DNA from 3 places in the Salipiger sp. ABN3_019 genome. Region 2 is predicted to be linked to each of the others. Evidence: riboswitches for the same ligand, from Rfam matches in the RefSeq annotation. Region 2 holds a riboswitch; each other region holds the start of a gene.
What was found. Region 2 has a riboswitch for thiamine pyrophosphate ahead of thiD (bifunctional hydroxymethylpyrimidine kinase/phosphomethylpyrimidine kinase). Riboswitches for the same ligand answer to the same signal wherever they lie in the genome.

Region 1 (10,519 bases), 1.5 Mb from region 2:
TTGCTGCCGGTGAGGGTGGACACGTCGAGGACTTCTCGTTCTCCTTCGAAGGTCCCTTCGGCGCCTATGATCAGGCCCAGCTGCAGCGCGGTCTGCAGGTCTACACAGAGGTCTGCTCGGCCTGTCACGGCCTGCGCTACGTGCCGCTGCGCACTCTGGGCGACGAGGGTGGCCCCGGCCTGCCCGAAGATCAGGTGCGTGCCTATGCGGCGCAGAACTTCGAAGTGTTCGACGAAGAGCTGGACGACTACCGTCCGGCAATTCCCACCGACCACTTCCCGGTCAACGATGGCGTCGGCGCCCCCGACCTGTCGCTGATGGCCAAGGCGCGTGCAGGCTTCCACGGCCCGTACGGCACCGGCCTGTCGCAGCTCTTCAACGGCATGGGCGGCGCCGAATACATCGCCTCGCTGCTCACCGGCTACACCGGCGAGGAGAAGGTCGAGGCCGGCACCACCTTCTACGAGAACACCGCCTTCTCGACCGGCTGGATCGCCATGGCCCCGCCGTTGGTGGGCGAGGATGTGGAGTTTGCCGATGGTCACTCGAACGAGCTGCATCACGAGGCGCAGGACGTTGCGGCCTTCCTGATGTGGACCGCCGAGCCGAAGATGATGGCGCGCAAGCAGGCGGGCTTTGCCGGGGTGATCTTCCTGACGCTGCTGTCGGTGCTGCTCTATCTGACCAACAAGCGCATCTGGCGCCCGCTCAAGCACAAGGCGGAGTGATCTTCGCTTGATGTGAATGGAAAGGCTCCGCTGGCTGGCGGGGCCTTTTGCTTTGGGGCACTCGCTCGGCTCGCGCTGCGCTAAAGCCCGAGATAGGCCCGCAGCGCCTCTGGCGGGGCGTCGAACAATTCGTCCGTTTGCACCGGAGGATGCGCCACGCCATCCGCCACGAACACCGTCTCTTCGGCGAAGCGGCGGGCGTCCTGCGGGTCGTGGCTGACCAGCAGCACCAGCGCGCCCAGCTCGCCCGCCACCTCCTGCACCAGATCCAGCATCTGCGCCTTCAGCGCGGGCCCGAGCGCGGCGAAGGGCTCGTCCAGCGCGAGGATCGGCCGCGCCTGAAGCAGCACGCGCGCCAGCGCGGCACGGCTCTGCTGCCCGCCTGACAGCGCGCCGGGCTTGCGCGCCGCGAGCCCGCCGAGGCCGACGCGCTCCAGCGCTTCGTCGACCTTGCGGCGCTCGTCTGCGGTCAGCCGCCCGCCGCCGGGGCGCAGCGCCAGCCCCAGATTGCGCGCGAGGCTCAGGTGCGGGAAGAGGTTGTTCTCTTGAAAGAGCATGGCCACGGGGCGCTTGTCGGGCGGCGAGGCGGTGATGTCCTGGCCCTGCCAGAGCAGGCGGCCCGCCTTGGGCGCGAGGAACCCGGCAATCAGGTCAAGCAGCGTCGACTTGCCCGCGCCCGAGGGGCCGATGATTGCCACGCGCCGTGCGGGCGGCAGCGACAGGTCGGCCGAAAGGTTGTAGTCGCCCTCGGTGTAGCGCAGGGCCTCAAGTGTCAGCATTGGCGCGGCCTCCCCGGTCGCAGAGCCAGAAGGCCCCGAAGCTGAAAAGCAGCAGCAACAGCGCCGCGCCCGCTGCCGCTTGCATCTGGTAAGAGCCCATTAGTCGGTAGACCTGCAGCGGCAGCGTCGCGCGGTCGGGATCGGCGAACAGGGCGATGACGCCGAGATCGCCGATCGACAGCGCGGCGGTGAGCCCGGCGGCAAAGCCCAGCGGTCGGCGGAGCCGCGGCAGCAGCACAAGGCGCAGCCACGCGAGCGGGGTCAGCCCCAGCGCCTGCGCCAGCCGTGCGTAGTCGGTACGCACAGCTTCGGCTTCTGGCCGCAGGATGCGCAGCGCGAAGGGCAGGGCGACCAGCGCGTTCACCAAGGTGGTGACGGGCAGTGCCAGCGACAGCGGGTTGGCGAAGGGGCGGACGATCAGGAAGAGGCCGGTGCCCAGCACCAGCGGCGAGACGGCGATGCCCACGAGCCCCAGCCACTCGCCCCAGCGAGTGGATAGCGGCAGCGCCCAGAGCAGGCACAGGAGCGTCGAGGCCAGCGCCACGGTCAGTGAATTCCACGCTGCCTCCCAGCTGCTGGCGCCCAGTTGCAGCAGCCCGGGCAGGCCGCGCGCCACCACCATGCCGAGCGGCGTCAGCAGGAAGAGCGCGGCGAGGGCGATCCACGCGATGTCCGCCGCCCGGGAGAGCCCCGCACGCCCGTCCCAGCGGGTCACCATCCTGTCGAGTCCCGCACCAAAGCCGCCGCCGGTGCCAAGCCGCAGCGCCACCAGCCCCGCCGCCAGTGCCAGCGCCAGCTGGATCACCGAGAGCAGCGCCGCGCGGCCGAGGTCGAAATCAAAGCGCACCGCCTGATAGATCGCCAGCTCGACGGTGGTGGCGCGCGGGCCGCCGCCCAGCGTCAGCGCCACCGCAAAGCTCGACAGGCAGATCACGAAGATCACCGCGAAGGCCCCGGGCGCGATGCGCAGCACCATGGGCGCCTCGAGGGTGCGCAGCATCGCCCATGGCGAGAGCCCCAGCGAGGCGGCGAGGCGAAAGCGTTCGGCGGGGATCGCCAGCCAGCCCTGCAGCAGCAGCCGGGTCGCCAACGGCAGGTTGAAGAACACATGCGCCAGCACAACGCCATGCAGGCCGTAGATGCTGAAGCCGGGCAGTCCGACCGCCCGCAGCGCCGCGTTGACCATGCCGTTCTGGCCGAAGACCGCCAGCAGCCCCAGCACCGCCACGATCGTCGGCAGGATGAACGGCGCACCCAGAAGCGAGATCAGCAGCCCGCGCCCCGGAAAGCGCCGTCGTGCCAGCGCGCGGGCAACCGGGATCGCCAGCGCGACCGAGAACAGTGCCGAAAGACAGGCCTGCCAGAGTGTGAAGCGCAACGCCTGCCAGTCGCCGGGGCCAAGGCTGCCCCAGCCACCAGCCCGCGCCAGCACCGCCGCGACCGGGCCCAGCACCAGTGCCAGCACCAGCCCGCCCGCGGCAAGCGCCGCGATTATTGCGAGAGGCCGCGACGCCATGCCTCGATCGCCTCATCCCGCAGCGCGGCGGCCTCGTCCTCGGAGTAGAACAGCACCTTGCTTGGCAGTTCGAGCTCCTTGAACCCTTCGGGCCAGTCCTCATGCGGCAGGGCGGCGGGGAAGGACCAGTTGCCGGTCGCGATCATCTGCTGGAACTCGGGCGTCAGGATGAAATCCATGAAGTCCTGCGCCAGCTCCGGCTGATCGGTGGTGGCGACCTTTGCGGCCAGTTCGACCATGAAATAATTGCCCTCGGGGAAGATCAGCGCCTTCTTGGTGTGATCGTCCTCGGCGATGATGTGATAGGCGGGCGAGGTGGTGTAGCTCAGCACCATGTCGGCCTCGCCATCGGTGAAAAGGCCGTAGCTTTCCGACCAGCCCTTGGTGACGGTGAGGATCTTCGGCGCCAGCTTGCGCCATGCGTCCTCGGCCCCATCGCCAAACACCGCTTGGGCCCAGAGCGCCATCGCGAGGCCCGAGATCGAACTGCGCGGGTCCTGAATGACGATCTTCAGATCATCCGGCGCGTCGAGCAGCTCGGCAAAGCTGGTGGGCGGCTCGGACAGGCGGGTGGTGTCGTAGATGAAGGCCGTCTCGCCGTAGTTGTAGGGAAGGAAGGTGTCGTCGGTCCAGTCGATCGGCAGGGTGAGCGGCGAGAGGTCCACGCCATGCGGCGCGAAGAGGCCGCTTTCGCGGGCCTTCTTGGTCACATCGGTGTTGAGGCCAAAGACCACATCGGCCTCGGTCTGATCACCTTCGAGCAGCAGACGCGGCAGCAGGTCGCCGGGTTTGAACTGCAGATCGCAGCCGCAGCGCGCTTCGAACATCTCTTCGATCTTTGGGCCGGGGCCCCATTCCGAGACGACGTAATCGCCTGCGTAGACGGTCAGAACGGGCTCTTGCGCCAGCGCCGTGCTGGCAAAGAGACATCCCGCTGCAAAACTGATGGCCTTCATGGCATCCTCCAAATTTGCGGCGAGAGGGCAAGATGGGCCGGGGCGCGCGGGGCCTTGGGCCGTGACCTTCCCTCCGCCGGTGTTAACCGGGTCAGGTTCAACGGGTTCGCGTGGGTCGCATCTCAGCCGGCGCGGATCGCGCGGCACCCCGAGGTAGCGCAAGACCTAGCCGGGGGCGGGGCCTCTGACAAGGGAATTGCGCGCGGTGCCCCGCGTCGTCCAGTGTCGTCCGGTGTCGTCCCGTGTCGCTGTTTGTTGCGGAAATTCCTTGAGACAGGGGCCGCGCTGGCCTAACAGGCTTGGCGAGCAGACCCCGCGGCCCGACACAGGAGACATCCCCATGAGCCTCAACACTTTCGGCCATCTCTTCCGTGTGACCACATGGGGCGAAAGCCATGGCCCGGCGCTTGGCGCGACGGTGGATGGCTGCCCGCCGGGTGTGAAGATCGACGAGGCCGCGCTTCAGCACTGGATGGACCTGCGCAAGCCGGGCCAGAACAAATACACCACCCAGCGGCGCGAGCCCGACGCGGTGAAAATCCTCTCCGGCGTCTTCGAAGGGCAGACCACGGGCACGCCGGTGCAGCTGATGATCGAGAACACCGACCAGCGGTCCAAGGATTACTCCGAGATCGCGGCCAAGTTCCGCCCCGGGCACGCCGACATCACCTATCACCAGAAGTACGGCATCCGCGATTACCGCGGCGGCGGGCGTTCTTCGGCGCGCGAGACGGCGGCGCGGGTGGCTGCGGGCGGTCTGGCGCGGGCGGCGCTGGCCGAGCTGGCGCCGAGCGTGTCGATCACTGGCTACATGGTGCAGATGGGCCCGCAGGCGATCGACCGCTCGCGCTTTGACTGGGACGAGATCGCCCGCAACCCGTTCTGGTGCCCCGATGCCGAAACCGCCGAGGGCTGGGCGGATTATCTCGACGGCCTGCGCAAGTCCGGCGACAGCGTCGGCGCGGTGATCGAGGTGGTCGCGCGCGGCGTCCCCGCGGGGCTGGGCGCGCCGATTTACGGCAAGCTCGACACTGATCTGGCGGCGGCGATGATGTCGATCAACGCGGTGAAGGGTGTGGAAATCGGCGAAGGCATGGCTGCGGCGGCGCTGACCGGCTCTGCCAATGCCGACGAGATCACCATGGGGCCGGATGGGCCGGTATACAGTTCGAACCACGCGGGCGGCGTGCTGGGCGGGATTTCCACCGGCCAGGACGTGGTGGTGCGTTTCGCGGTGAAGCCGACGTCTTCGATCCTGACGCCGCGCAAGACGCTGACGGTGGACGGCGAGGAAACCGACATCGTCACCAAGGGCCGCCACGATCCCTGCGTCGGCATTCGCGCGGTGCCGGTAGGCGAGGCGATGATGGCCTGTGTCATCCTTGATCACCTCTTGCTGCACCGTGGTCAGATCGGCACCAATCGCGGTCAGATCGGCTGATCTGGGCGCCTCCGCCTCCGCCTCTGCCACTGCCACTGCCTCTGGCGCAGTCGCTTTTGCCTGTGGTGTCAGGCGGGCCACGCAGTTGAGGGACGGGGGCGTCAGAGCTGCTCAGCCCGGGCCGCGGAGACGCGCAAGAAGCCCCCGCGTTAGAACTCTTCCCAGCTTACGTCATCGCCCGCGACGGCGCGCTTCGGCGCGGGCTGGGATTGGGCAGCCGGAACCGAAGGCGGCGCAGGCTCGAAGCTTTCGATGGGCGCGGCCACTGGTGTGACATCTTGAGTTTCCGCAGCTTCGACGCCCATAAAGCGATTGAGCTGCGTGGAGAGGCGTTCCGCTTCGCTGCTGAGTTGGTCGCTTGCGGTGCTGGTCTCGCCGACCATCGCGGCGTTCTGTTGCGTGACCTTGTCCAGTTCGGCCACGCCCACGTTGATTTCCTGAAGTCCTGCCGCTTGCTCCTTGGCGGCGGTGGCAATCTCGGCGACCAGATCAGAAACCTCGCTGACATTGCGCACGATGTCCGAGAGCGCGGTGCCCGTCTGTTCCACCAATTGCCCGCCATCCTTCACCTGCTGCGAGCTGTTGGACACCAGCGCTTTGATCTCTCTCGCCAACTCCGAGGCGCGCTGTGCCAGAGAGCGGACCTCTGAGGCGACGACCGAGAAGCCTTTGCCCGACTCTCCGGCACGGGCCGCTTCGACGCCCGCGTTGAGCGCCAGAAGATTGGTCTGGAAGGCGATGTCGTCGATCACACCGATGATCTGGGTGATCTGGTCGGAAGAGGCGGCGATGGAGCCCATGGCCGTCAGCGCCTTTTCCATTACGGCGCCGCCTTCCTCGGCGCGGCGGCGTCCTTCGCCCACGCGGCGGTCGGCATCTTCGGCACGCTCTGCGGCGGCGCGTACGCTGGACGAGAGCTGCTCTAGTGCGGCGGCGGACTCCTCGAGCGTGGCGGCCTGTACCTCGGATCGACGGGACATTTCCCGCGACATGGAAGAGAGTTCCTGAGAGTTGCGCTGGACCGTGTCGGTGGAGGCGCGCAGCGAGGCGACAAGGCTGCTGATGCCCTGTGCAAGCGCATTGAAATTCTCGCACAGGCGCACGGCGCTGTCGCCCAAGAGACGCCAGTCGGTCGCGTCGAGCCTATGGTCCGTCTCGCCGCGGGTCAGCCCGCCCATGGCGTCACCAAGGGCGCTGAAAAGCGCGAGCCTCTGGTCGTTGGCGGCCTGTTCCTCGGCACGGTCGGCTTCGGCCTGCTGCAGGCGGTCGCGCAGCGCCTCGAGGTTGCGGGCGATGGACCCAGCCTCGTCGCCGCGGTCAAGCCCTTCGATCTCGGTCTCGAAGTCTTGCTGGGCAATGCGCTCGACGCTGCGGGCAGCGGTTTGGAAGGGGCGCGCGAGCAGTTTGCCAAAGACCACGACGCAGATCAGCGACAGGGTCACGGCGAGACCATTCGCGCCGATCAGCAGCAGGAAGCCTGTATCCATCGCGGTCCGCGCCATGCTGTCTGCTCGCTCGGCCTGCGTACGCAGCGCATCGCGCATCTCACTGATCTCTGTGCGCGCCTTGTCGAGCGCGGGAAGAAGGACGGTGCTGATATGGGTATCCCGCTCGAAAATGGTGAAGCCGGGGATGGTCAGCGTGTCGATCTGGGGCACCAGCGAGGTGGCGGTAGATGCCACCGTCTGCAGCCGCGTGAGCATCTCCGGTCGGCGCGCTTCGCGCAAATCCGGGGCGAGGAACGCGCTGCTGGAATCGTCGATAAGTGTTTGCAGTGACAAGAGATCGGCCCGCAAATCGTCCAGCGGTTCGGTGCCGCTGTGTTCGAAATGCAGAATCGCCGTGCCGGCATGATCGATCCGCCCCTGCGCCGCCATCAGCACCGAGGTCTGCCGCCTGAGATCATTGCCGAAATCGAGGCTGTCTGACATGCGCGCCTGAATGAGCCATGAGGCGATGGCGACCGCCAGTGTCAGGAACATGAAGGCTGATCCGAGGATCAGCAACTGTACGCGGATCGAAAACCTGCTCATCACCCATTCCCGTCAAGACATGGCGCGTCGCGCCGGACGGGTCTTCGCTATCAGCGTGGGGTAAACAAACTCTTCGAGATCGCGCGGATTGATGCGATTTTCCTGCAGCCAATGCGCGGGACCGGACGAAAAATGCCCCGCCGCGCAGAAGCGCAGGCGGGGCCAGGTCGTGCCTGCCGCAGCAGGCACCGGCGGTCGTCAAACCTTTATGGTATCTCGGAAACTCAGTTGGCTCGGTCGGCCATCTCGGCGCGGATTTGCTGCCGCAGCTCGTCGATCGGCACCAGTTTTCCCTCGCGCTTGAAGTGCCAGTAGGTCCAGCCGTTGCACGAGGGGGCCCCCTCGAGCTGGGCGCCGACCTGATGGATCGAGCCCTTCACGGTGTCGCCCACCAGCGTGCCGTCGGCACGGACCTTGGCGCTTTTGCCGGAGGAGGAGACCAGCAGTTCGCCGGGGCTGAGCATGCCGCGCTCGACCACTTGGCCGAAGGGCACACGCGGCTCGGCGCGCTTGGCGCGGGTCACTTCCAGCGAGGAGCGGTCGAACGGGCGGATGGCATCGATGCGCTGCTGCGCCACTTCGCGGTAGCTTTCCTCGCGCTCGATGCCGATGAAATCGCGGCCCAGCATTTTGGCCACAGCGCCGGTGGTGCCGGTGCCGAAGAACGGGTCGAGCACCACATCGCCGGGGTTGGTCGAGCCGACCAGCACGCGGTGCAGCAGCGAGGCGGGCTTCTGCGTCGGATGCGCCTTGTCGCCATTGGCGTCCTTGAGGCGTTCGCCACCGTTGCAGATCGGCAGAACCCAATCCGAGCGCATCTGAACGCCTTCGTTCAGCGCCTTCAGCGCCTCGTAGTTGAAGGTGTATTTGGCACCCTCGCTCTTCGACGCCCAGATCATCGTCTCATGGGCGTTGGTGAAGCGCTTGCCGCGGAAGTTCGGCATCGGGTTGGATTTGCGCCACACGACGTCGTTGAGGATCCAGTAGCCCTCGTCCTGCAGCGCCGCGCCGACGCGGAAGATGTTGTGGTAGGAGCCTATCACCCAGAGCGCGCCGTTGGGCTTCAGAAGCCGCTTGGCGGCCTTCAGCCACGCGCGGGTGAACCGGTCGTAGACGGCGAAACTGTCGAATTGATCCCAGTGATCGTCGACCGCGTCGACCCGCGAGTTGTCGGGGCGATGCAGATCGCCCTTCAGCTGCAGGTTGTACGGCGGATCGGCGAAGATGAGGTCCACCGACGCCTCCGGCAGGGCGTTCATCTGCTCGATGCAGTCGCCGGAAAGAATCGTGTTGAGTGGGAGCGCAGTTGCGCCCTTTGTCTTGGTCATCGCTGTCATTCTCTGCCTCTGCCCCGGCGCATTTTTGCGCTCTTGGATTGGGGATAAAATGCGGGAATGGCGAATCGGGGTCAATTTGTTTTTTTAAATCAGGACCTTACGTTTCCGTCTTGATACAAGATATTGTGTATGGGGGCGAAGGATCTTCTATGGTGTGGGGTCACACCGAAATCTCGGAGCGCCTGCATGTGGCTTTTTGAGCCGTACCCAGCGTTCGTTTCCCAGCCATAGCCCGGGTGGTGTTGCGCCAAGTCCCGCATCAGCGCGTCGCGCCATGTCTTGGCGATGATGGATGCGGCCGAGATACTCACAGACTTACCATCTCCCTTAACCACAGGGGTGGCGGGGCAGGGCAGATCGGTGGGCAGACGGTTGCCGTCGATCAGCAGATGGTCGGGTTTCTGGGGCAGGGCCGCGACGGCACGGCGCATGGCCAGATAGGTGGCCTGCAGGATGTTGATCTCGTCGATCTCCTCCACCGAGGCGACGCCGAGCCCTACCATGGCTTGTGCGCGGATGATCGGCTCCAGCGCTTCGCGGCGCTTGAGCGTGAGTTTCTTGGAGTCGTTCAGGCCAGCGGGGATCAGCGCAGGATCGAGGATCACAGCGGCGGCGACGACCGGGCCGGCGAGCGGGCCGCGGCCCACCTCGTCGACCCCGGCCACGCGCTTGCCTTCGGCCCAGAACGGCGATTCGAGGGAAGTGTCAGGTCCAGTCATGCCCCTGTTCTGCGCGCGCAGCGAGGGCGGGGCAATAGGCTAGCGGGCCTTGGGGTGGCTCGCCTCATAGACCTTCATCAGATGCACGCTGTCGACCGAGGTATAGGCCTGCGTGGTCGAGAGCGAGGCGTGGCCCAGAAGTTCCTGAATGGCCCGCAGATCGCCACCCGCAGAAAGCAGATGCGTGGCAAAGCTGTGGCGCATGGCGTGGGGGGTGGCGCTGGCGGGCAGGCCGAGCTGCATGCGGGCCTTTTCGGTGACCGCCTGAATGAGGCGCGGGTTCAGCTTGCCGCCCCGCGCGCCGCGGAACATCGGGCTCTCGGGCGTGATCTCGAAGGGACAGACCTGCAGGTAGGTCTCGACCGCGCGTCGGGCCACCGGGATTACCGGCACGATGCGTTCCTTGCCGCCCTTGCCGAGGATGCGCAGCAACTCGCCAAAGGGCCAGTCGGCGCCGGTCAGCCCCAGCGCCTCTGAGATGCGCAGCCCGCAACCGTAGAGCAGCGTGATCACCGCCGCGTCGCGGGCGCCGATCCAGCCTTGGCTGGCCTGCATCTCGACGGTGTCGATCATCGCGCGGGCGGCATCCTCGGTCAGCGGGCGCGGCAGTTTCTTCTGGAACTTCGGGGCGCGGGCGGAGAGTACGGCGGTGGGCTCGAACCCCTCGCGCTCGGCCAGCCAGCGGTAGAAGCTCTTTACCGCCGACAGCTTGCGCGCCATGGAGCGCGGCGCCGCGCCGCCTGCGTGCAGATGCGCCATGAAGGCGCGCATGTCGGGCGTGGTGACGCGGGCGAGGGGTTTCAGCCCCTGCGGCTCGGCGTGGTGGCGGGTGAGGAAGGTGATGAACTCCGCCACATCGGCGCGATAGGCGGTGATGGTGTTCTCTGACGCGTTCTTCAGCGCGCGGGCATGGTCCAGCCATCCCTCGAGCGCGTCCCGCGCAGCGGCTGTGATCGCGAGGCTCACGACAGCCAGCGGCGCATGGTGCGCTCGAAGACGCCGCCGAAGAA
Region 2 (10,519 bases):
GAGGACAAGGCATGACATCCGGACTGCTGTTGAAGGAGATGCGCGACACCAATCCGCTGGTGCAATGCATCACCAACTACGTGGCGATGAACATCGCCGCGAACGTGCTGCTGGCGGCGGGGGCCTCGCCGGCCATGGTCTCGGACGCCGAGGAGGCTGGCGAGTTCGCGGGTATCGCCCATGCGCTGACGGTCAACATCGGCACTTTGTCCGAGCCTTTCGTCGAAGGGATGCGCGCGGCCATCGCCGGGGCGCAGGCGGCGGGCAAGCCATGGGTGCTTGATCCGGTGGCCTGTCAGGCGACCGGGCTGCGGCGGCGGGTCTCGGCCGAACTGCTGGCGCTGAAGCCGACGGTGGTGCGCGGCAATGCCTCCGAAATCCTCTCGCTCGCCGGAGAGGTCAGTCGCGGGCAGGGCGTCGACGGGCGCGACGGGGTGGAGGCCGCCGAGGCCGCCGCCCGCGCGCTGGCGCGGCAGACCGGCGGTGTGGTGGCGGTGACCGGGGCGGTGGATTTCGTCACCGACGGCAGCCGCGGCGTGCGGATCGGCGGCGGCTCGCCTTGGATGCCGCTGAACACCGCGCTTGGCTGTTCGCTCACCGGCCTTTGCGGGGCTTATGTGGGGCTCGGCGGCGACCCGTTCGAGGCCACCGTCGCGGCGCTCTCTCACTACGCCGTGGCCGGGAGCCACGCGCATGAGGATGCGACGGGGCCGGGTAGTTTCGCGCCCCGCTTCCTCGACGCGCTGCATGCGCTGACGCCCGAGGCGCTGGACGCCGGGGCCGATCTGCGGGTGCTGGAGGATGCCGAATGAGGCGCTTTGACCTGTCGGTCTATCTGGTACTTGATCCCGGCCTCTGCGCCGGGATCGGCATGGTCGAAACGGCGCGGCTGGCGGTGCAGGGCGGCGCCACGATGGTGCAACTGCGCGACAAGGACGGCGGCACCGTGCGAATGATCGAGACCGGGCGGGCGCTGAAGGCGGCGCTGGCGGGCTCTGGCGCGCTGCTCATCGTCAATGACGACGTCGAGGCTGCGCGGGTGATCGGCGCGGATGGGCTGCACGTGGGGCAGGGCGATATGACCCCCGCCGAGGCGCGGGCGCGGGTCGGCCCGGAGATGCTGCTGGGGCTCTCGGTGGAAAGCCCGGAACTGGCGCGGGCGGCTCCGCCCGCGCTGGTGGATTATGTGGGAGCCGGGCCGGTCTTTGCCACGCCCACCAAGCCCGACCACAAGCAGCCCGTGGGCTGGGATGGGCTGGCGGCGCAGGTGGCGGCGTGCCCGGTGCCCGCGGTGGCCATCGGCGGGCTGAAGGCGCATCATGCCGCGCCCGCGAAAGAGGCGGGAGCGCAGGGCCTTGCCGTGGTCTCTGCGATCTGCGGCCAGCCGGACCCTGCGGCAGCGGCGCGGGAGATTGCCCGCGCCTGGGCCGCGGCCTAGCCCCACATCTCGTGAAAATGGTGCAGCGGCCCGTGGCCGCCGCCCACCTGCAGCCGGTCCGACGCGGCCAGCGCGCCTTGCAGGTAGCGCTTCGCCTCGTCCACTGCCTCGGGCAGCGTCTTGCGTGGCAGCAGCGCGGCGATGGCGGCGGAGAGCGTGCAGCCGGTGCCGTGGTCGTTCTTGGTGGCGATGCGCGGCGCGCTGTAACTGCGGGTCTGGCCCTGCCACCACAGAAGGTCGGTGCTCTCGGGGCTGCCGGTCAGATGGCCGCCCTTGAGCAGCACCGCCTCTGGTCCCATGGCGGCCAGCGCGGGCAGTTCCTTGACCATCTCCTCAGCGCTCCAGTCCTCGCCGCGCGAGAGCAGCACGGCCGCCTCGGGCAGGTTGGGGGTGATCAGCGTCGCCAGCGGCACCAGATCCGCGCGCAGCGCCGCGACCGCCTCGGGGTCGAGCAGCGCGTCGCCGCTTTTGGCCACCATCACCGGATCGAACACGATGTTGCGCGCGCCATGGGGCCGCAACCGCTCGGCCACGGCGCGGATGATCCCGGCGTTGGCGACCATGCCGATCTTCACCGCGTCGACCCGCACATCGTCGAAGACCGCGTCGATCTGCGCCGCGACGAACTCTGGCGGCAGCGCCTCGACCGCGCGCACCCCGCGCGTGTTCTGCGCGACCACGGCGGTGATCACGCTCATGCCGTAGGCACGGTTGGCGCTGAAGGCCTTGAGATCGGCCTGAATCCCCGCACCGCCCGAGGGGTCGGTGCCCGCGATGGTCAGCACGTTGGGGATGCGGGGTGGCATAGGGGAAGTTGTGTCGGGGGTGTTCAAGGGCGCGGCCTCCATAAATGAGGCCGGCGAGGGCATGCGGTCAGCTCCACCTGTCCCTTCGCCGGCATGATCCGGATCAGGTTCAAAGGGTCACTGCGCCGCACGCATGCCAGCAGTATCTCAGCCCCTTGCCGGGACCCCCCTAGGTGCGGAGGACCCTAGCAGATGCGGCCGGGTGCGAAAGCCCAAAGGCTGCAGAGAGCCGGGGGCGCTGCCCCCGGACCCCCGGGATATTTGCGTCTAGACGAAGCGGCAAGCGCTTCGGCAGGGCGTTATGCGCCCCAGGTTTTGCGCAGCACGCGCAGCCAGTTGCCGGAGCAGAGCTTTTCCATCAGCGCGGCGTCGAAGCCATGGGCGGTCATGGCGGCGCGCAGATTGGGCAGACCGGCGATGTCGGTGATGCCCTCGGGCACCGTCGCACCGTCGAAATCCGAGCCGAAGCCGACGCGGTCCTCGCCCAGTTTCTCGATCAAATGGTCGAAGTGGCGCAGCACCACGTCGAGGCTGCAGGAGGGATCGATCCGCCCGTCGGGGCGCAGGAAGGCCGAGGCGAAGTTGACGCCGACCATACCGTCGCTCTCGGCGATCATCGCAAGCTGGCGGTCGGTGAGGTTGCGCGCATGCGGGGTGACCGCATAGGCGTTGGAATGGGTGGCGACCAGCGGCGCATCGGTCAGCGCGGCCACATCGTCGACGCCCTTTTCGTTGAGATGCGACAGGTCGATCATGATCTTGAGATCATTGCATTCCTTGACCAGCCGCTTGCCCGCTTCGGAGAGCCCGTCGCCGATATCCGGCGTCGAGGGGAAGCGGAAGGGCACGCCATTGCCGAAGATCGTCGGGCGCGACCAGACCGGGCCGAGCGAGCGCAGCCCACGGGCGTGCAGCTCGTGCAGTTCGCTCAGGTCCGGGCCGATCGCTTCGGCGCCCTCGAGGTGCAGCACAGCGGCCATCTTGGGGCCGGTCAGCGCGACCTCGATCTCGGCGGCGGTGGTGCAGGGGGTGATGGCGCCCGCCTCGGCCAGCGCCTCGAAGGCCTCGACCCCCTTCCACGTGGTCTCCAGCGCCTCGGCATGGGGGATCATGTCGGGCAGCGGCAGGTCGTATTGCGGCTGCGCCATCGCGTCCATGTCGTCGCCCGACTTCGAGGGGCTGGGCACGAAGACCGCGAAAAAGCCACCGCCGAACCCGCCCGAGCGCGCGCGCGGCAGGTCAATGTGGCCGCTGCTCAGCCCGCCGACCACGTCGCTGGCACTGACGGCGCCGCGCAGCAGGCGCAGCAGCAGATCATTATGGCCGTCAAAGATGGGCGGGGTCTGGGCAAGGCTCATAGGGGAACTTTCGCGAGTTGGAGGTCAGAGAATGAGATAGCCGAGGGCAAGCACCCATGCCGACAGCAGAAGCAGCATGCAGATCATGTAGCTGCCGTTCCAGCGCAGACCGACGTGGCGGGCGCTGACGTTGCCGAAACTTCCCACCAGCAGCGTGGTGGCGGTGAAGGGCGAACTGATGCCGCCCAAGGCCCAGCCCGCGGTGATCGACACCACGATGGCCTCGGGCGCGACGCCAAGCTCGGAGGCGGCGGGCACCAGCGGCGCGATCAGCGTCACGGCAAGGATCGGGTTCATGCCAAGCTGGCCAAGCAGCGGGATGATCCAGACGAAGCTGACCAGCACCAGCGCGGGCGGCAGGTCTTCGGGATGGAAGCCCGAGGCCTTGACCAGCGGTGCGAGCAGCGGCGCGCCGACGGTGCCAATGAAACCGGCCATCATCAGCAGCGTCACCTCGCCACGATAGGCGGGCAGTTCGGTGAAGGCGAAGGTGCGGGCGCGCTCGCGCAGCGGCGGATTGCCCTCGCGCTTTTGCAGCAGCGCCCAGGCTGCGGCCATACAGGGCACCACCAGCAGCACCAGCGCGATGATGCGCAGGCCGGTGAGGCTTTGCAGGATCAGCACCGAGACCACCAGCAGACCCAGCAGGATCAGCAGCGGTGCCATCAGCGCCCAACTGCCCTCGGGCGCAGCGCGGGGGGCGGGCGGATGCGACAGCTTGGGCTTGAAGATCGTGTCGAGCGCCCAGCCGGTCAGGGTGATCAGCGCCGAGGTGCCGATCGCCGGCAGCACCACAGAGCCCCAGCTGGTGCCCGGGATCAGCGCGGTGGTGATGGCGATGGAAAAGGACATGGGCGACCACGGCAGCGAGGCGACGAACCCGCGCTGGATCGCGAGCAGCATGCGGCGGGTGCGATGGGTGCGGATTTCTTCGTCGGGCTCATCCGCCGCCGCGGCGGTGGCGAGGCTGCCGAGCAGCGCGATGGCCCCGTAGTTGAGCAGCAAGGCGAAGGCCTGCCCGCCAAGCGTGAGCGCCAGATAACGCCGCCCCGGCGGCTGCAGCGCGAGGAAATTGCCCGCGGCACGGATTGAGCTGGCCTGCTGCGCGGCGCTGCGCAGCGTGGCGAGCGCGGCGAAGAAAGCGGCGATGAACCCGGCGGAGTGGAAGGCGTTCAGCAGCACCGGCTGCCAGCCTTCGACGCGCCAGACCAAGGCGAGGCTGAGCGCGATGGCGAGGCCCACGAAGAACCGCCGCCCCGGCGCGACCTGCGTCGCCAGCAGCGCCACCACCAGCGTCACGGCGGGGACCAATGCGTAATCGAGCCCGGAGGAGACCAGATGCCATTCCTTGAGGATGAGCAGACAGGTGATCAGGATCAGCAGGGCGCCGATCAGACGGTCGGTCAGGCTGGGAGGGGAGGCAGGGGTCTTCGACAGGCTTATGGGCACGTGTGGGGTCCAGTCTCGTGCGGGCTTTAGTCCGGACATAGACCACTGTTGACCGGCAAGGGCAATGCCCCTGCGTCATCGTCGCGGCGGGTGTTTTCCGGGGCGCCGCGCGCACTGAAGAGGGGTTTTGCCTTTGGCGCAGGCAGCGCGAGCGCGAAAAGGTCCGGATATGCCGCCGCGATGGCGCCGTCAAAAAAGCTTCATGGAACCGACATGGAACTAAGTCCGAAGCGTCACAGCCTCGATACCGTTCGGGGCGACATAGCGCCCCGGACAGTCTGGGGGAACCATGCTCACCGTCGAGAAACTGACGAAGCGCTTCGGCGCGAACACCGCCGTGGACAACGCGAGCTTTACCGTCGACCGGCCGATGATGATCGGCATCATCGGCCGGTCGGGCGCGGGCAAGTCGACCTTCCTGCGGATGATGAACCGGCTGACCGATGCGACCGAGGGGCGTTTGCTGTTCGAGGGCCGCGACGTGCTGCAGCTGAAGGGCGGGGACAAGCGCCTGTGGCAGTCCGACTGCGCGATGATCTTCCAGCAGTTCAACCTTGTGCCGCGCATGGATGTGGTGTCGAACGTGCTGCATGGCACGCTGGCGCGGCGCAGCACGCTGTCGACCATGTTCAACCTCTACCCGCGCGAGGACGTGCACCGCGCCATCGACATTCTCGAGCGGCTCGGCATCGCCGCCCATGCCGCCAAACGCGCCGAGGCGCTTTCGGGTGGTCAGCAGCAGCGCGTCGCCATTGCGCGCGCCCTGATGCAGGACCCCAAGGTGATCCTCGCCGACGAGCCCATTGCCTCGCTCGATCCGATGAACGCCCAGCTGGTGATGGACAGCCTGCGCCGCATTCACGAGGAAGACGGCCGCATGGTGATCGCCAACCTGCACACGCTGGATACGGCGCGGCGCTATTGCGACCGGGTCATCGGCATGCGCGACGGGCGCATCGTCTTTGACGGCACCCCGGCGCAGCTGACCACCGGCGTCGCGCGCGACATCTACGGCGCTGGCGCCGATTTTTCGGAAAACGCCACCTCCACCGAAATCCGCGACCCGGTGGTCGCGACGGAAATCCGGGCTGCGGAAGTCGCGGTCTGATCACCAGGGGCCCATCGGGACGGGTCCAATTCCTTATATGAGGGACAGAAGATGAAGAAACTGATCGCAGCCGCTCTGGCCAGCACCATGCTCGTGGGCGCCGCCCAAGCGCAGGAAATCTCCGAGTTCCGTCTCGGCATCCTCGGCGGCGAGAACGCGCAGGACCGTCTGGCCTCGAACCAGTGCTACGCCGAGAAGATCGCCGCGGCGCTTGGCGTCGAGGTGAAGATCTTCACCCCCGCCGACTACAATGGCGTGATGCAGGGCCTGCTGGGCGGCACCATCGACGCGGCATGGATGGGCGCCTCCTCCTACGCCGGCACCTATATCGCCGACCCCGAAGCGGTCGAGCCGGTTCTGGTCAAGCAGAACGCCGACGGCTCCATCGGCTACTATTCGATCGGCTTTGCCCGCGCCGACAGCGGCGTGACCTCGCTCGACGACCTGAAGGGCAAGGAGTTTGGCTTTGGTGATCCGAACTCGACCTCGGGCTACCTGATCCCCTCGATCGAGATCGCCGAAGCGGGCTACTCGATGGAGCCGGGCGATTACTTCTCCGACGTCGTCTTCACCGGCGGCCACGAGCAGACCATCGTCGCGGTCAACAACGGTGACGTCGACGCGGGCGTGACCTGGGCCGACGGTCAGGGCAACTGGGAAGACGGCTACAACTCGGGCGCGCTGCGCAAGGCGGTGGACGCGGGCCTCGTCGACATGAACGATCTGGTGCAGATCTGGCAGTCGAACGTGATCCCCGAAGGCCCCTTCGTGATGCGCAAGGCGCTGCCGCAGTCGGTCAAGGACAGTGTCACCGAGCTGACCGCCAACCTCTGGGAAGAAGACCCCGATTGCGCCTACGGCGTGGCGGCGGGCGATGCCAAGGATTTCATCCCGGTGACCCACAAAGAGTATGAGTCGATCGTCGCGGCCCGCCGCTCGAAGATCAACTGATCGCAGACCACCTGAGGGGCCCCGCCGATGCGCGGGGTCCCTTTACGTTTCCCGGACCGCTGCCGCCCGAATGCGCCGCCCCAGACGGGGCGCGGCCGGGCCGGGCGCGGGCCAGCCGCAGGACCGCCGCATGACCCAGTATCCCGATGCCCCCCATGATCCGCGCGCCAATTACCTCGCGCTGATGGCCCGCAAGCGCCTCTACGGCGGGCTGACGCTTGCGATTTTCGCGCTGCTGATGATTTCGGGCTTCACGCTGGCCGACAGCCGCAACGCGGGCGGCTTCTGGGGCGGGCTGCCGCAAATCTTCGATTTTCCCGCCGACGTCCTGCGCGACACGCTGCCCAAGCTCGACCGGCTGCCGGGGCACCTTGTCGAATATTTCCCGGCGCTGGTGGAGACGATCAATATCGCCGCCTGCTCGACTCTGATCGGTGCGGCGGCGGCGATGATCCTCTCGCTGCTCTCGACCCGCGGGCTGGCGCGCTGGCCACGACTGATCCCGGTCTTCCGCCGCGTCATGGACATCCTGCGCGCGGTGCCCGAAATCGTGATCGCGCTGGTGCTGATCTTCGTGCTGGGCGGCGGGCCGGTGCCCGCGATGATCGCCATCGCGCTGCACACCGCCGGGGCGCTCGGCAAGCTCTTCTCCGAGGTCAATGAGAACGCTGACCTCAAGCCTGTCGAGGGGCTCTCGTCGGTGGGCGCAAGCTGGCTGCAGCGCATGTGGCTGGGCGTGGTGCCGCAGGTGGCGCCGAATTACTTCAGCTACGCGCTGCTGCGCTTCGAGATCAACATCCGCGCCTCCGCCATCCTCGGCTTCGTCGGCGCAGGCGGCATCGGCTACGAGCTGCGCAACGCCATGGCCTGGGGGCAGGGGCGTTTCGACGAGGCCGCCGCCATTTTCATCCTGCTGTTCGCGACCATCGTCGTCTTTGACCAACTGTCGAGCCATGTGCGCAACGCCATGATCTCGTCCAAGAAAGGAGGCCACTGAGATGGCCGACGCCGCGCTCTACGCCTCCGCCGACCGGCAGTTCGCCCGCAAGCGGCTGGTTTCCTTCGGCCTGCCCTTGGTGGTGCTGGCCTATCTCACCTACATCTTCTTCGCCTTTGACATCGCCGGCTTGTCGGAGCGCGCGCGCTGGGACAACGCCCGCACGCTGCTGTCGGACATCTGGAGCTACAAGACCCATGTCACGCGCGACAACCGCAGCGGCGGCGTCGCGGTGGCGATCGAGGGTGAGCGCAAGGGCGAATACCCCGAAGGCATGGGGCCCGACTGGGTGATCCCGCAGCCCGATGGCAGCACGCGCGTGATGCTGAAGGACGGGCAGGAGGTGATCCTGCTGCCGGAAAATGGCTTCCGCTGGGAGGTGCCGGGCTATGGTCTGATCGAGGCGCGTCTCGAAGGGCGCACATTGGTGAGCAACCTTCCCGAGGAGAGGCTGCCCGACTGGATTTCCGCCTCGTCCTCGCGCCTGCAAGTCACCGCCGATGGCGCGCGGGTGGCGCTGACCCGTTCGAAAACCGAGCTTTTCCGCTATTTCCCGGGCTGGGAGCTGTTCTTCTTCACCCTCGACAGCCCCTATCACGGGCATGGTCTGGCAGAGATCCTCTTTGGTGCGCAGATCGACCCGGCGCGCGGCAATCTCGTCGGTGCGTGGCAGGATTTCTGGGGCAATGAGATGTGGCGCCATGCCGATGTGGCCTGGGCGCTGTTCGAGACGATCCTGATGGCCTTCCTCGGCACCATGGGGGCAGCGATCGTGGCGCTGCCGCTGGCTTTCCTGTCGGCCAAGAACTTTGCGCCGCTGGCAGCGGTGCGCTTTGCCATGCGCCGGGTGTTCGATTTTCTGCGCGGGGTGGATGGGCTGATCTGGACCATCGTGCTCAGCCGCGCCTTTGGGCCCGGGCCGCTGACCGGGGCGCTGGCGATCCTGCTGACCGACACCGGCAGTTTCGGCAAGCTCTTCTCGGAGGCGCTGGAAAATGTCGACGGCAAGCAGATCGAGGGCGTCGCCTCGACCGGCGCCAAGCCGCTGCAACGCTACCGTTTCGGGGTGATCCCGCAGATCGTTCCGGTGCTGATCAGCCAGATCCTCTACTATCTGGAGTCGAACACCCGCTCGGCCACCATCATCGGCGCGATCACCGGCGGCGGCATCGGGCTTTTGCTGACGCAGGCGATGATCACCCAGAAGGATTGGGAAGAGGTGAGCTATTACATCATCCTCGTGGTGCTGATGGTCATGGCGATGGACAGCGCTTCGGGCTGGCTGCGCCGCAAGCTGATCAAGGGGCTCTGAATGGCACGTCTCGGGCTTGCGCCCTTCCTCCACCCCGATTGCGAGATCACCGCGAGTGAGTTTGGCGCCTATGTGGAGATCGGGCGCGGCTCGCGGCTGACGCATGTGCAGATGGGCGATTATTCCTACTGCGACCGCTATGCGGATATCGCCAATTGCACGGTGGGCAAGTTCGCCAATATCGCCAGCTTCAGCCGCATCGGGCCGACGGACCACCCGATGCAGAATGCCTCGCTGCACCACTTCCTCTACCGCTCTGGCGACTATTGGGATGACGCGGGGCGGGACGATGCCTTCTTCGAGGCCCGCCACGCCCGCCGCGCCCATATCGGCCATGACACATGGATCGGTCATGGCGCGGTGGTTCGGCCCGAGGTGACGGTGGGCCATGGCGCGGTCGTCGCCTCTTCGGCGGTGGTGACCAAGGATGTGGCGCCCTACACGATCGTCGCGGGCGTGCCCGCGCAGCCGCTGCGCGCGCGCTATGCGCCGCAGGTTGCCGAACGGATGATGGCGCTGGCATGGTGGGATTGGCCGCATGAGGTGCTGCGCGCCCGGCTTGAGGATTTCCGGCACCTGCCCGCCGAGGATTTTCTGGAGAAATACGAAGCCGCGGATTGAGCGGGCGGGCCGCGCGCGCCGCCGGGTTCTTTGGCCAGCGCGGCGCGGTGCCTCGCCAAGCGGATCGGAAACGTCGATCCTTGGCAGTTTCGATGCCTGCGCCACAGCGTATTGGCCTTGTGCGCGGCGGCTCTGGGGGGCGGGCTGTCTCATCCTGTCCGCAGTTCCGGTGCATCTGTTAGCTCCGGCGAGTGCGGTTCCGCCTCGCCGGTCCAATCGCCCTCGTCAGGCGCCCACCCGCTGGCCTCGCCGCGCAATTTGAAGCGTTCGATGTTTTGCCGCAGCCCTTGCGCCGTGCGCCGCAGTTCGCTGCTGGCGGCGGAGGTCTGTTCGAACATTGCCGCGTTCTTCTGCGTGGTCATGTCGAGCTCGCCCACGGCGCTGTTAAGCTCCGACAGGCCGGTCGACTGCTCGCGGGCGGAGTCTGCGATGGCCGTCACCCGTTCGGCGATGATGCGGATCGAGGCGATGATCTCCTT
Region 3 (10,519 bases), on a different contig from region 2:
GAAGCAAAGCGCTTGGTGCCGGAAAGTATGCCATCGGCTGTCGCAGACACAGCATCCGTTGGAACATCCGCGCCCCATACCCCAAAAACTGAACCGTTCGCAGCTTCCGCCTCGATCTGGAACCTAAGCTTACGGTCGGCATAGAGTCTAACTAATTTTAATGCATTGATATGCCCCTCAAGAAGACGGGCTATTGACAGATCCTCGCTTGCAGTATCACGAAGAACCTGCGCCAAAGTGATTAGGGGAACGTTGTCGCTCGACACTGCTGCGGTAAGTTGCCTCAGCACATCCTCTTTAGGTGCTCCCGCCCGCAACGCGCGCATTCCGATAACTGTGGCACTCCCAGCCCCGATGGGTGAACCCCGTGACACAGTATGCGGCGCTGCACGTTTCATTGATCCGGTCCTCCACCTCAGCTCTCATAGCGGAACGCCGATTAGCAACTGCGGTTCCCACCAGAAATACGCTTCCGCGATTACGCATTTTGAATGTCGTGGAACATTGACAACCAGTTTCATAGTTGCTCAGCCCCGCCATGATAAATATCAGGTTATTGGAATGTTTTCTCGGGAATGTTGTGTTGATACAGAATTTCAGGGAACCTTAAAGTCGGCCCTGCGTTTCAGGGTCGACGGTACAATAACATCTTCGCCACCTTTGGAGGCATCACCCCAGTCACAGGAGGTTTCGTTTGCCGGGTGTCAAAACGTCCAGCCAACTGGCTCTTCTACGTGAGAATAGTCATGTTCGATATCAGCCTCATGGAATGTGTAAGTGGCAACAAGTGTGAATAGGTGATTCCAAGCTCCCAATAGTGAAAAGCGCACCAAATTTTGATGCGTAGGACTCCCTAGTGAGTGTGAAAAGCCAATTCGGAATAACGGTCAGGTGCTTATATTTTAGATCGGATGTTCATACTTACTTAGAAATCGAACTGTATTCGAGTTTCAATTCGCGTGGATATGGAGTGTGTAGATGCGTTCTGTGCGAAAAATTCAATACCTGGTCAAAAATGCGAGCTAATGCTTAGAAAGTACATGGTAATAAGTTGTATTCCGCATATTTCCGCAAGAAAAACGTATCGTTGGGAAGTGTATTGCGTGAGACGGCCGCAGAAAAGATTGGGGAAAGGTGGAGAATAGGGCTACTGATGTAAGATTAAAAAGTTCGGTTTTATATACAGCGAGGTCGATAAGACAGTGGTAGACATGTAAGCTAGCGCGTGGCGGGGGTATCGTAAAATTGCCTGCCAGTGCGAGAATAGAAAGAGCAGTGGAACTGTAAGGTAGGACTTACGTCTAGAGCTGGTGCTTGAGTGCAATGTTGACAAAATAAAACTAGGAACCTCACAATTCGAGAGGATATAATAAATGTGGGCATGGCTTGAGGCGAATGTAACGACATTGCAGGTTCTCGTAAGTATCGTATCCACTGGGGTTTGGATCGCGTACCTAAACTTATTTCTTACGAGTTACCGCAGGCAGACACGGTCAAGTATTCTGATTAGTCGGGCAGGGGCGCAGACGTACGAAGGTCGTTGCCTAATCTCAAACATGGGGTCTGAGCCCGCTTTTCTCACAGATGTGCTGGCCGAATTCAAGGACGAAGATGGCTGCAGAACGATCAGTGTGGTGGATAGACTTGAGCTATGGGAGCAAGAAAAGTCTCCCATAAATAATATTTCAGCTGAAGGTCCTATTGCTAGCGGCGAATACGTAGATATAGGTAGTTTCGCTGAAATATTTAAGAGGGCAGAAAAAAAGCTTGGAGGATGCTCGTCGATAGATGGCTCGGAGCAAGTCAATTTAATCGCGATCGCCGCGACAAATCAAGCTCGTGATCTCATTGCTGCGAGTAGAACATTCAAACTTGTCGGTCCGGAGGAAAACGGTATGATGAAGGTTCAACCGACTGAAGTTGAAGCTAAGCAGATCAGGTCGAGAAGGAAGCGGAAAAGCTTAAAGCGAATATTGGGAGAACTACAGACTAGGGATAGTGTGGAGCGGGCGGTTTCTGGAGACTTGGGGTAGATGCCTTTGCGCGCGCCCGGTGTGGAGTGAATAAAAAAATGCTTGAATATTTGCCCCGGGGACATACCTGCTGCAACAGGTGCGCTGATGGCAGACCGCTGGAGAGATGCTGTTTGGCGGATTTTTTAGAGCTTAAAGGCTGTGAGCACTTGGCATTCCGGAATGGATGTCCGAACTGAAATGCGCAAGATACTTATCTTCGTGCGAGATGAGCCGCGTTAAATTAACTATTGGTGATGCGTAAGATGCAAGAAGTAACGAACAGCGAACTGATGGCAATGCGTATCGCGATAGACGATGCAATTAAGGCGAGCAGAGAACAAGGCAAATCTGGTATAGGAGCGGTCGTTTTGCGTGGTGGGGAAATAGTCTCCCGCGGAGTAAATTGTGTCCATTTACAAGATGACCCCACCGAGCACGCGGAAATCGTAGCGCTCGGCCGTGCTGCAAGGACTTTAGGACGGCCGGATTTGGCCGGATGCACTTTAGTTAGCACTCTGCAACCTTGTGAAATGTGTCTTGCAGCCGCGCGTTTCGCGGGCATTGAGCGCATCATATTTGGTGCACAGAAGAAAAATGTAGCGGGCAAGTATTTCGCCTTTAACCATTTAGGTATAGAGGACTTCTTGGGCGATCCTCCATCTTTTTGCTTCGTGGCTGGCGTCCTGGAGCAGGACGTACTGGGGCTCTACGAGGACGGGCAGGAGTGAGGGCGCACGGTTTTTACTGGGTCCTGCAATGGCCCGACTTCGCCCCTTGCTTGGCGACACGGAACACCGAGTGCTCGTCGGAATAGAAGGCCACGGGCCGGCCGTGCGCCGCGAGATACCGCTCGAGCGTGCCGAAATAGCTGAAGGTGCTCTCAGAGGCTACAAACTCCAGGTGCATCAGCGTGCTGGTGGCGTCGTCGACAAAGGCCAGCAACGTGCAGGCCGGACCACGTTCCTCGAACCAGGCGTGATCAGAGCCGTCTATCTGCACGAGTTCGCCATAGCAGTCCCGGCGCCGGCGCGGCTAGTGAAACGTTCTGCGCTGCTTGCGCGACAACCAGATGCCGTCTTCCTGCATGCATTTGCGCAAGGTCTCCCGCGACACCTTCAGGCCATGGTGTTCCGCCAGCTTCTCGGCTGCGAACCTGGGCCCAAAGTCGGCGTAGCGCTCACGGATCAGCGTCAGCGCAAACTCACGCACCGCGGGATCGATCCGGTTGTTGGACGGACGTCCGCGGGCCTTGTGCCGGAGCGCCGCCAGACCATCGGCCTGGAACGTCTTCAGAAGCCGGTGAACCTGCCTTCGACTCAAGCCCAGGACCGAGGCCGCCGCCACCGTAGACATCCGGCCTTGCACCACATCACTCAGGACTTCGATCCGGTTCAGCTCGCGCTCGCTCATGACCACCAATCCCACGGCCGCACTCCAATCCTGCCCAATCAGGGGAGTGTGACACTTCAGCTTTGCTCATGTAAGACATTCTAACTTGGCGTGAGAGCTCAAGGATCGTTGCGACAGGATCCGCTATCTCAGTTTCGCCATTTCCTCTCTGAAGGCTTCTGCCGGGGTTCTCCAGCCGAGGCATTTCCGCGGTGTCGCATTCAATCTCTCACTGATCTGCTTCATCTGGGGTCTCGAAAGCGAAGCGATTGGGGTGTCGCGGGGTAGCACCCGGCGGGCGCGTCCGTTTAGGTTCTCCACCGAGCCTTTTTGCCAAGGCGCCTGCGGATCGCAAAACCAAGCGGTTGTCCCGATGCCGGCCTCGAGCTTTCTCCAGTCGCGAAACTCGAAGCCGCGGTCGAAGGTGATCGACTTGCGCGCAGCCTGGGGCAGCGGGGTCATCACGTTCATCAAGCTGTTCATGAAATGCTTGGAACTGCGATCGTTGTTGCGGAACAAGACCGCGGAGCGGGTCTTTCTCTCGACCAGCGTTGCGACGTTCATCGAGCCTTGTGCGCGCTCGAAGATCATCAGATCACGTTCCCATTCACCAAATGTTTCCCGTGCGTTAACGTATTCTGGTCGCTGATGGATCGAGCGTTCGGGAGGAAAGACCTGGTTGCGGGATCGCCGTGCATACCGGGGCCTGCGTTTCTGGCGCCGCCTCGGCAAATGTCGCGCCAACTCTTCGTCACGACCCTCGGGGCCGTAGACCCAGGCATAGATGGTTTCATGGCTGATGCGGGTCTCGTGACCCTCAAAGGCAAGACGCCCCGCAACTTGCTCCGGAGACCAACCTTCCTTCAACCGGTCGATCACGGCCTCACGCAAGGCAGGAAGCCTGATGAGCTTGCGTCGCCTTGCGCGACGCGCGGTCGCTGATTTTTGCGCCACGACACCATAGTAGCCGTTCAGCTCCGGCAGCTCGTCAGCGACAAAACCATTGCGCTTGATCTCTCGGTAGACGCTGGACCTGTGACGGCCGAGTTCACCGGCAATCCTACTGACTGGCAGCTTTGCGTTCAGCATGTCTTCGATACTGCGCCGTTCACGAAGGTCTAACTCTGTGTGCGCCATCATCCGTTCTCCTTACTTTCCAGAAAGATAGGGGAATTGTCGCAACGGAGTTTAGAATGTGCCGCGCTTACAGTTATTGTTGCAACCAAGTTGAAATGTCTTCGGCTGCGCAAAGCAGAAATGTCTCACCGAGGGTGGAGAAGCATGGCCGGGCAGGGCGAAGACCCCACATATCGCAGCCCTGATCGGCCATGCGTTCAGAGCCGGAGCTTGCGGCGCTCCTTTGCGCTGTAGAAGGCACGGAAACCTTGCTCATCGAGGAGCTTCTCGAAGGCCCGCCAGGCAAGGCCGTCGGCAAAATATGGAGGGTTGTCCAAGATCGTCAGCGTCCCGAAGGCGTTCTCCACTGACAGGATCCAAGAAGGATCATCTGAGGTTCGGTAAATCTCCACGGTGAAGCGGTGGCCGTCGATCACCACGTCCTGCGTCAGGTTCGAGAAGATGATCTCCGGCTCTGTATTGCCTGCCATGTGCCTGCCTCGCTCATTCGCTCGCGGCGGAGGTTAGCATCGCGGCGACGCGGCGACAGCGTCATTCCGGGGGTGCTGCGGCCCGCGCCTTTGCCTGGCGCGCTGCCAGCGAGTTCCAGCCGTCGTTGCGGCGACCTGTCGGCTCGTAGCGGGTCCGCTGCTTACCGGCCCGCCGCTTCTTCGGAGGCGCCTTGTCCTGCTCGGCCTTGATGTATTCCAGCACCGCGCTCAGATGCTTGTTCTCGGTGATCGCGGCATGGCTGACACGCTGGTCTTTGTCGAACACGGAGTAGGGCAGCGACACGCCTTTCCAGCGGACCTCGAACCGGCCATCGGGGAACTCGTAGGTGTCGACATACTTGCCAGGCAGTGCGCGCGTGATGTCGTTCTCCGCAAGGATGATGCGCTGCCGCTCATAGGAAAAGGCCAGTTGCCTGGTGACATAGCGCTCATCGCGGAAGCACAGGATCTCTCGCAGACGTTCCGGTTCCATGTTCAGGGACCGGTGCAGGTTGTCGGCCCGTAGCGGCACCTTGGCGAACTTCGCATTATGGCGCGCCAAGAACCTTGGCAGGATCGCGTTGCCGGCTGCCATGTCGCAGACGCCCGCCAGCCGTAGTTCCTTCACCAGCCGATCCTGTAGGGTACGGTTCGCGCGCTCGACGCGGCCCTTTGCCTGGCTGCTGTTTGCACAGAGGATCTCGATGTTCAGATCGTTCAGCGCCCGACCGAACTGGGTCATGCCATGGCCCGACTTCGCTCCTTGCTTGGCGACACGGAACACCGAGTGCTTGTCGGAATAGAAGGCCACGGGCCGGCCGTGCGCCGCGAGATACCGCTCGAGCGCGCCGAAATAGCTGAAGGTGCTCTCAGAGGCTACAAACTCCAGGTGCATCAGCGTGCTGGTGGCGTCGTCGACAAAGGCCAGCAACGTGCAGGCCGGACCGCGTTCCTCGAACCAGGCGTGATCAGAGCCGTCTATCTGCACGAGCTCGCCATAGCAGTCTCGGCGCCGGCGCGGCTGGTGAAACGTTCTGCGCTGATTGCGCGACAGCCAGATGCCGGCATCCTGCATCCATTTGCGCAAGGTCTCCCGCGACACCTTCAGGCCATGGTCTTCCGCCAACTTCTCGGCTGCGAACGTGGGCCCAAAGTCGGCGTAGCGCTCACGGATCAGCGTCAGCGCAAACTCACGCACCGCGGGATCGATCCGGTTGTTGGACGGACGTCCGCGGGCCTTGTGCCGGATCGCCGCCGGACCATCGGCCTGGAACGTCTTCAGAAGCCGGTGAACCTGCCTTCGACTCAAGCCCAGGACCGAGGCCGCCGCCACCGCAGACATCCGGCCTTGCACCACATCACTCAGGACTTCGATCCGGTTCAGCTCGCGCTCGCTCATGACCACCAATCCCACGGCCGCACTCCAATCCTGCCCAATCAGGGGAGTGTGACACTTCAGCTTTGCTCATGTGAGACATTCTAACTTGGCGCTTACAGTTATGCTGCGTATAAGGATAATTATGTACAAATGCAGGTGACCCAGGCGCGGCGCGTGCCGGGCCGGGATCGATCGGGCACGGCGCTTTGTTCATTCCTTCACAACATGCTGGACGATTGCGAAGACTGCCAATAGATTTGACTAATTTTGGCGGAGTTGTTATTCGCGACCTTACCGTTGGGGTGCCTTTGAAAGGCTGAGAGGCGTGATCGCGCTAACCCATCGAACCTGATCCGGGCAATTCCGGCGTAGGGAACGGTCTATAGCGAACAGACGTTTTCCATGCGCGGTGCCCTTGTGTCTGAAGGAGCAGCCGTTGGCGCATATCGCATTGAGCATCGCCGGATCCGACAGTGGCGGAGGGGCGGGCATTCAGGCCGACCTCAAGACCATGTCCGCACTCGGCGTCTACGGCGCCAGCGTCCTGACCGCGGTCACCGCCCAGAGCACCCGCGCCGTCACCGCGGTGCATACCATCCCCGAAGCGATCATCACGGCGCAGATCGACGCGGTGCTGAACGATCTCGACGTGCGCGCGATCAAGATCGGCATGCTGGCGTCGCCGGGGATCATCGACTGCGTGAGCCGCGCCATCGCCGGCTTCGGCGGCGCGGTGGTGCTTGATCCGGTGATGATCGCCAAGTCCGGTGACGCGCTGCTGGCGCCCGACGCGGTGGGTGCGCTGCGCCGGGCGCTGATGCTGCGTGCCAGCGTGCTCACCCCCAACCTGCCCGAGGCGGCGGCGCTGCTGCAGGGCCCGGTGGCGTCCTCGGTGCCCGAGATGGCCCAACAGGGCAAGGCGCTCTGCGCCATGGGCGCGCAGGCGGTGCTGATGAAGGGCGGCCATGCCAGCGGCGAGATCTGCGAGGATCTGCTGATCGCCGGCGGCGAGGTGCTCGCCCGCTTCGCCGCGCCACGCCAGCACACCCGCAACACCCATGGCACCGGCTGCACGCTGTCGTCGGCCATCGCCGCCGGGCTGGCGCGCGGGCTGCCACTGGCCGAGGCCACCGCCGAGGCGCATGGCTACGTGCAGCAGGCGATCGCTGCGGCGGACGGGCTGAACGTCGGGCACGGCCACGGGCCCCTGCACCATTTCCACCGGGTCTGGCAGTGATGGTGATGTACTCGGTCATCGGTTCGGGCGTGGCCGGACTTGCCGTCGCCAGCGAGCTTTCGGCGCGCGGCGCCGAGGTGCAGGTCTTCGATTCCGCCGGCCCGCCCGGCCCGCATGGCTGCTCGTGGTGGGCGGGCGGCATGCTGGCGCCTTGGTGCGAATATGAAAACGCCGAAGAGCCGGTGCTGCGCCTCGGCCAGCAGGCGCTCGACTGGTGGCAGGCGCGCACCACGGTCACCTGCCGCGGCACGCTGGTCGTCGTCGGGCGGCGCGACCTGCCCGACCTGCGCCGCTTTGCCCGCCGCACTACGGGCTTCCGCGAGGTCGGCCCCGAGCTGGCCGAGCTCGAACCCGACCTGCCCGGCTTCGCGCAGGGCCTGTTCTTCGAGGACGAGGCGCATCCCAGCCCGCGGCAGGCGCTGAGCGACCTGCACGAGGGGCTGCGGGCGCGCGGCGTCCGCTTCCACCGCGAGGCAGCACCGGCGGATCTGCCCAATGCCATCGACTGCCGCGGCCTCGCCGCGCGCGATGCCCTGCCCGACCTGCGCGGGGTCAAGGGCGAGATGCTGGTGATCCGTTGCCCCGACGTGACGCGGTCGCGCCCGGTGCGGCTGCTGCACCCGCGCATCCCGCTCTATGTCGTGCCGCGCGGAGATGGCGTCTACATGCTCGGCGCGACGATGATCGAAAGCGAGGACCGGCGCCGGATCACCGCGCGCTCGATGCTGGAACTGCTCAGCGCCGCCTATGCGCTGAACCCCGCCTTCGGCGAGGCCGAGGTGCTGGAGATCGGCGTCGACCTGCGCCCGGCCTTCCCCGACAACCTGCCGCGCATCCGGCGGATCGGCGGCCGGATCTACGCCAACGGCCTCTATCGCCACGGCTACCTGCTGGCCCCGGCGCTGGCGCGCGGCGTGGCCGACCTTGCCCTCAGCAACACCTGAACGGAGATGGTCGATGAAGATCGTGATTAACGGCGCGCCGCAGGAGGTGACCGCCACGACGCTCGCCGCGCTGCTCGAAGAGCGCGGCCTTGCCGGGCGCGTCGCCACGGCGGTGAACGAGGAATTCGTGCCCGCCGCGCTGCGCGCCACGCACAGGCTGCGCGACGGCGACCGGGTAGAGGTCCTCGCCCCCGTGCAGGGAGGATGAGCATGAAACGCTTCTATGGCACCGAGCTGCCCAACCCGCTGATGTTGGGCACCGCGCAATACCCCAGCCCCGCCATCCTCGAACAGGCCTTCCGCGCCAGCGGCGCCGGGGTGGCGACGGTCTCGCTGCGCCGCGAGGGTGCCGAGGGGGCGGGCACCGCCTTCTGGAACATGATCGAGGATCTGGGCGTGCTCGTGCTGCCCAACACCGCCGGCTGCCACGCGGTCAAGGAGGCGGTCACCACCGCCCATATGGCGCGCGAGGTCTTTGGCACGCGCTGGATCAAGCTCGAGCTGATCGGTCACACCGACAGCCTTCAGCCCGATGTCTTCCAGCTGGTCGAGGCGGCGCGGATCCTCGCCGGCGACGGCTTTCAGGTGTTTCCCTACACCACCGAGGATCTGATCGTCGCCGAGCGCCTGCTTGCCGCCGGCTGCGAGGTGCTGATGCCCTGGGGTGCGCCGATCGGCTCGGGGCGCGGGCTGAACAACCCCTATGCGCTGCGCGCGATGCGCGCCGAATTCCCCGAGGTGCCGCTGGTGGTCGATGCCGGCATCGGCCTTCCGAGCCACGCCGCACAGGCGATGGAGCTTGGCTATGACGCGGTGCTGCTGACCACCGCCGTCGCCCGCGCCGGTGATCCCGTCGCCATGGCAACCGCCATGATGCGCGCAATCGAGGCGGGCCGGCTGGCCCATAGGGCCGATCCGATCGAGGCGCGCGACATGGCCGAGGCCTCAACCCCCGTCATCGGAAAGGCGTTCCTGTCATGAGCCTCGACCGGTTCTACCCGATTTTCGACCATTCGGACTGGCTACGGCGGATGCTCCCGCTCGGCATACGGCTGGTGCAGTTGCGCATCAAGGACCAGCCCGGGGACGTCGTGCGGACCCAGATCGCCCTCTCCCGCGATCTGTGCCGGGCGCATGGCGCGGTGCTGGTGGTCAACGATTATTGGCAGGAGGCCATCGAGCTCGGCTGCGACTGGCTGCACCTCGGGCAGGAGGATCTCGACAGCGCCGATCTCGCAGCCATCCGCCGCGCCGGGATCAAACTCGGCGTCTCGACCCATGACGACGACGAGCTCGAGCGCGTGCTGGCGATGGAGCCGGATTACGTGGCGCTCGGCCCGGTCTACCCGACGATCCTGAAGAAGATGAAATGGCACCGGCAGGGGCTGCCACGCGTCACCGAATGGAAGGCGCGCGTCGGCACGACGCCGCTGGTGGCTATCGGTGGCATGTCGGTCGAGCGCGCCGACGGGGTGTTCGTGGCCGGGGCCGACATCGTCTCGGCGGTGACCGACATCACGCTGAACGCCGATCCCGAGGCCCGCGTCCGCCAGTGGCTCGAGGCGACGCGATGAGCCGCTACGCCCGCCAGACGATCCTGCCCGAGGTTGGCGAGAGCGGCCAGCGCCGGCTGGCCGGGGCGCGCGTGCTGGTGGTCGGCGCGGGCGGGCTCGGTGCGCCGGTGCTGCCGCTGCTGGCCGGGGCGGGCGTGGGCCGGATCACCATCGTCGATGGCGACGTGGTGAGCCTGTCGAACCTGCACCGCCAGACCCTGTTCACCGAGGCCGACTGCGAGCGGCCCAAGGCGCAGGTGGCCGCCGAGCGCTGCCGCGCGATCAACCCCGAGATTGCCATCGAGGCCCTGCCCCACCGCCTGCCCCCCGCCAACGCGCCGGAGCTGGTCGCCGATGCCGATCTCGTCCTCGACTGCGCCGACAGCTACGCGGTCA

Region 1: another riboswitch for thiamine pyrophosphate. It lies ahead of ACXAD2_RS13530 (thiamine ABC transporter substrate-binding protein); the one in region 2 lies ahead of thiD (bifunctional hydroxymethylpyrimidine kinase/phosphomethylpyrimidine kinase).
Region 3: another riboswitch for thiamine pyrophosphate. It lies ahead of thiD (bifunctional hydroxymethylpyrimidine kinase/phosphomethylpyrimidine kinase); the one in region 2 lies ahead of thiD (bifunctional hydroxymethylpyrimidine kinase/phosphomethylpyrimidine kinase).

The regions. Positions count from the first base shown of each region.
Region 1 covers NZ_JBSWTP010000009.1:1,113,386-1,123,904, forward strand. Annotated here, with positions in the region: gene ACXAD2_RS13515 (cytochrome c1) at 1-728, shown strand, start outside; gene ACXAD2_RS13520 (thiamine ABC transporter ATP-binding protein) at 809-1,507, opposite strand; gene ACXAD2_RS13525 (thiamine/thiamine pyrophosphate ABC transporter permease ThiP) at 1,494-3,023, opposite strand; gene ACXAD2_RS13530 (thiamine ABC transporter substrate-binding protein) at 2,999-3,979, opposite strand; TPP riboswitch at 4,031-4,140, opposite strand; gene aroC (chorismate synthase) at 4,320-5,420, shown strand; gene ACXAD2_RS13540 (methyl-accepting chemotaxis protein) at 5,570-7,453, opposite strand; gene ACXAD2_RS13545 (DNA methyltransferase) at 7,678-8,790, opposite strand; gene ACXAD2_RS13550 (ribonuclease HII) at 8,880-9,509, opposite strand; gene ACXAD2_RS13555 (tyrosine recombinase XerC) at 9,549-10,475, opposite strand; gene ACXAD2_RS13560 (DUF484 family protein) at 10,472-10,519, opposite strand, start outside.
Region 2 covers NZ_JBSWTP010000009.1:2,611,076-2,621,594, reverse strand. Annotated here, with positions in the region: gene thiC (phosphomethylpyrimidine synthase ThiC) at 1-15, shown strand, start outside; gene thiM (hydroxyethylthiazole kinase) at 12-812, shown strand; gene thiE (thiamine phosphate synthase) at 809-1,438, shown strand; gene thiD (bifunctional hydroxymethylpyrimidine kinase/phosphomethylpyrimidine kinase) at 1,435-2,244, opposite strand; TPP riboswitch at 2,307-2,425, opposite strand; gene ACXAD2_RS20840 (dipeptidase) at 2,544-3,602, opposite strand; gene ACXAD2_RS20835 (hypothetical protein) at 3,627-5,051, opposite strand; gene phnC (phosphonate ABC transporter ATP-binding protein) at 5,341-6,159, shown strand; gene phnD (phosphonate ABC transporter substrate-binding protein) at 6,211-7,110, shown strand; gene phnE (phosphonate ABC transporter, permease protein PhnE) at 7,241-8,107, shown strand; gene phnE (phosphonate ABC transporter, permease protein PhnE) at 8,109-9,419, shown strand; gene ACXAD2_RS20810 (LbetaH domain-containing protein) at 9,420-10,040, shown strand; gene ACXAD2_RS20805 (methyl-accepting chemotaxis protein) at 10,190-10,519, opposite strand, start outside.
Region 3 covers NZ_JBSWTP010000002.1:57,166-67,684, forward strand. Annotated here, with positions in the region: gene ACXAD2_RS01945 (acyl-CoA dehydrogenase) at 1-398, opposite strand, end outside; gene ACXAD2_RS01950 (hypothetical protein) at 1,635-2,033, shown strand; gene ACXAD2_RS01955 (nucleoside deaminase) at 2,279-2,743, shown strand; partial or broken gene ACXAD2_RS01960 (ISNCY family transposase) at 2,760-3,440, opposite strand; gene ACXAD2_RS01965 (IS30 family transposase) at 3,549-4,541, opposite strand; gene ACXAD2_RS01970 (hypothetical protein) at 4,739-5,011, opposite strand; gene ACXAD2_RS01975 (ISNCY family transposase) at 5,073-6,425, opposite strand; TPP riboswitch at 6,678-6,781, shown strand; gene thiD (bifunctional hydroxymethylpyrimidine kinase/phosphomethylpyrimidine kinase) at 6,826-7,626, shown strand; gene ACXAD2_RS01985 (FAD-dependent oxidoreductase) at 7,626-8,570, shown strand; gene thiS (sulfur carrier protein ThiS) at 8,584-8,778, shown strand; gene ACXAD2_RS01995 (thiazole synthase) at 8,781-9,551, shown strand; gene ACXAD2_RS02000 (thiamine phosphate synthase) at 9,548-10,144, shown strand; gene ACXAD2_RS02005 (HesA/MoeB/ThiF family protein) at 10,141-10,519, shown strand, end outside.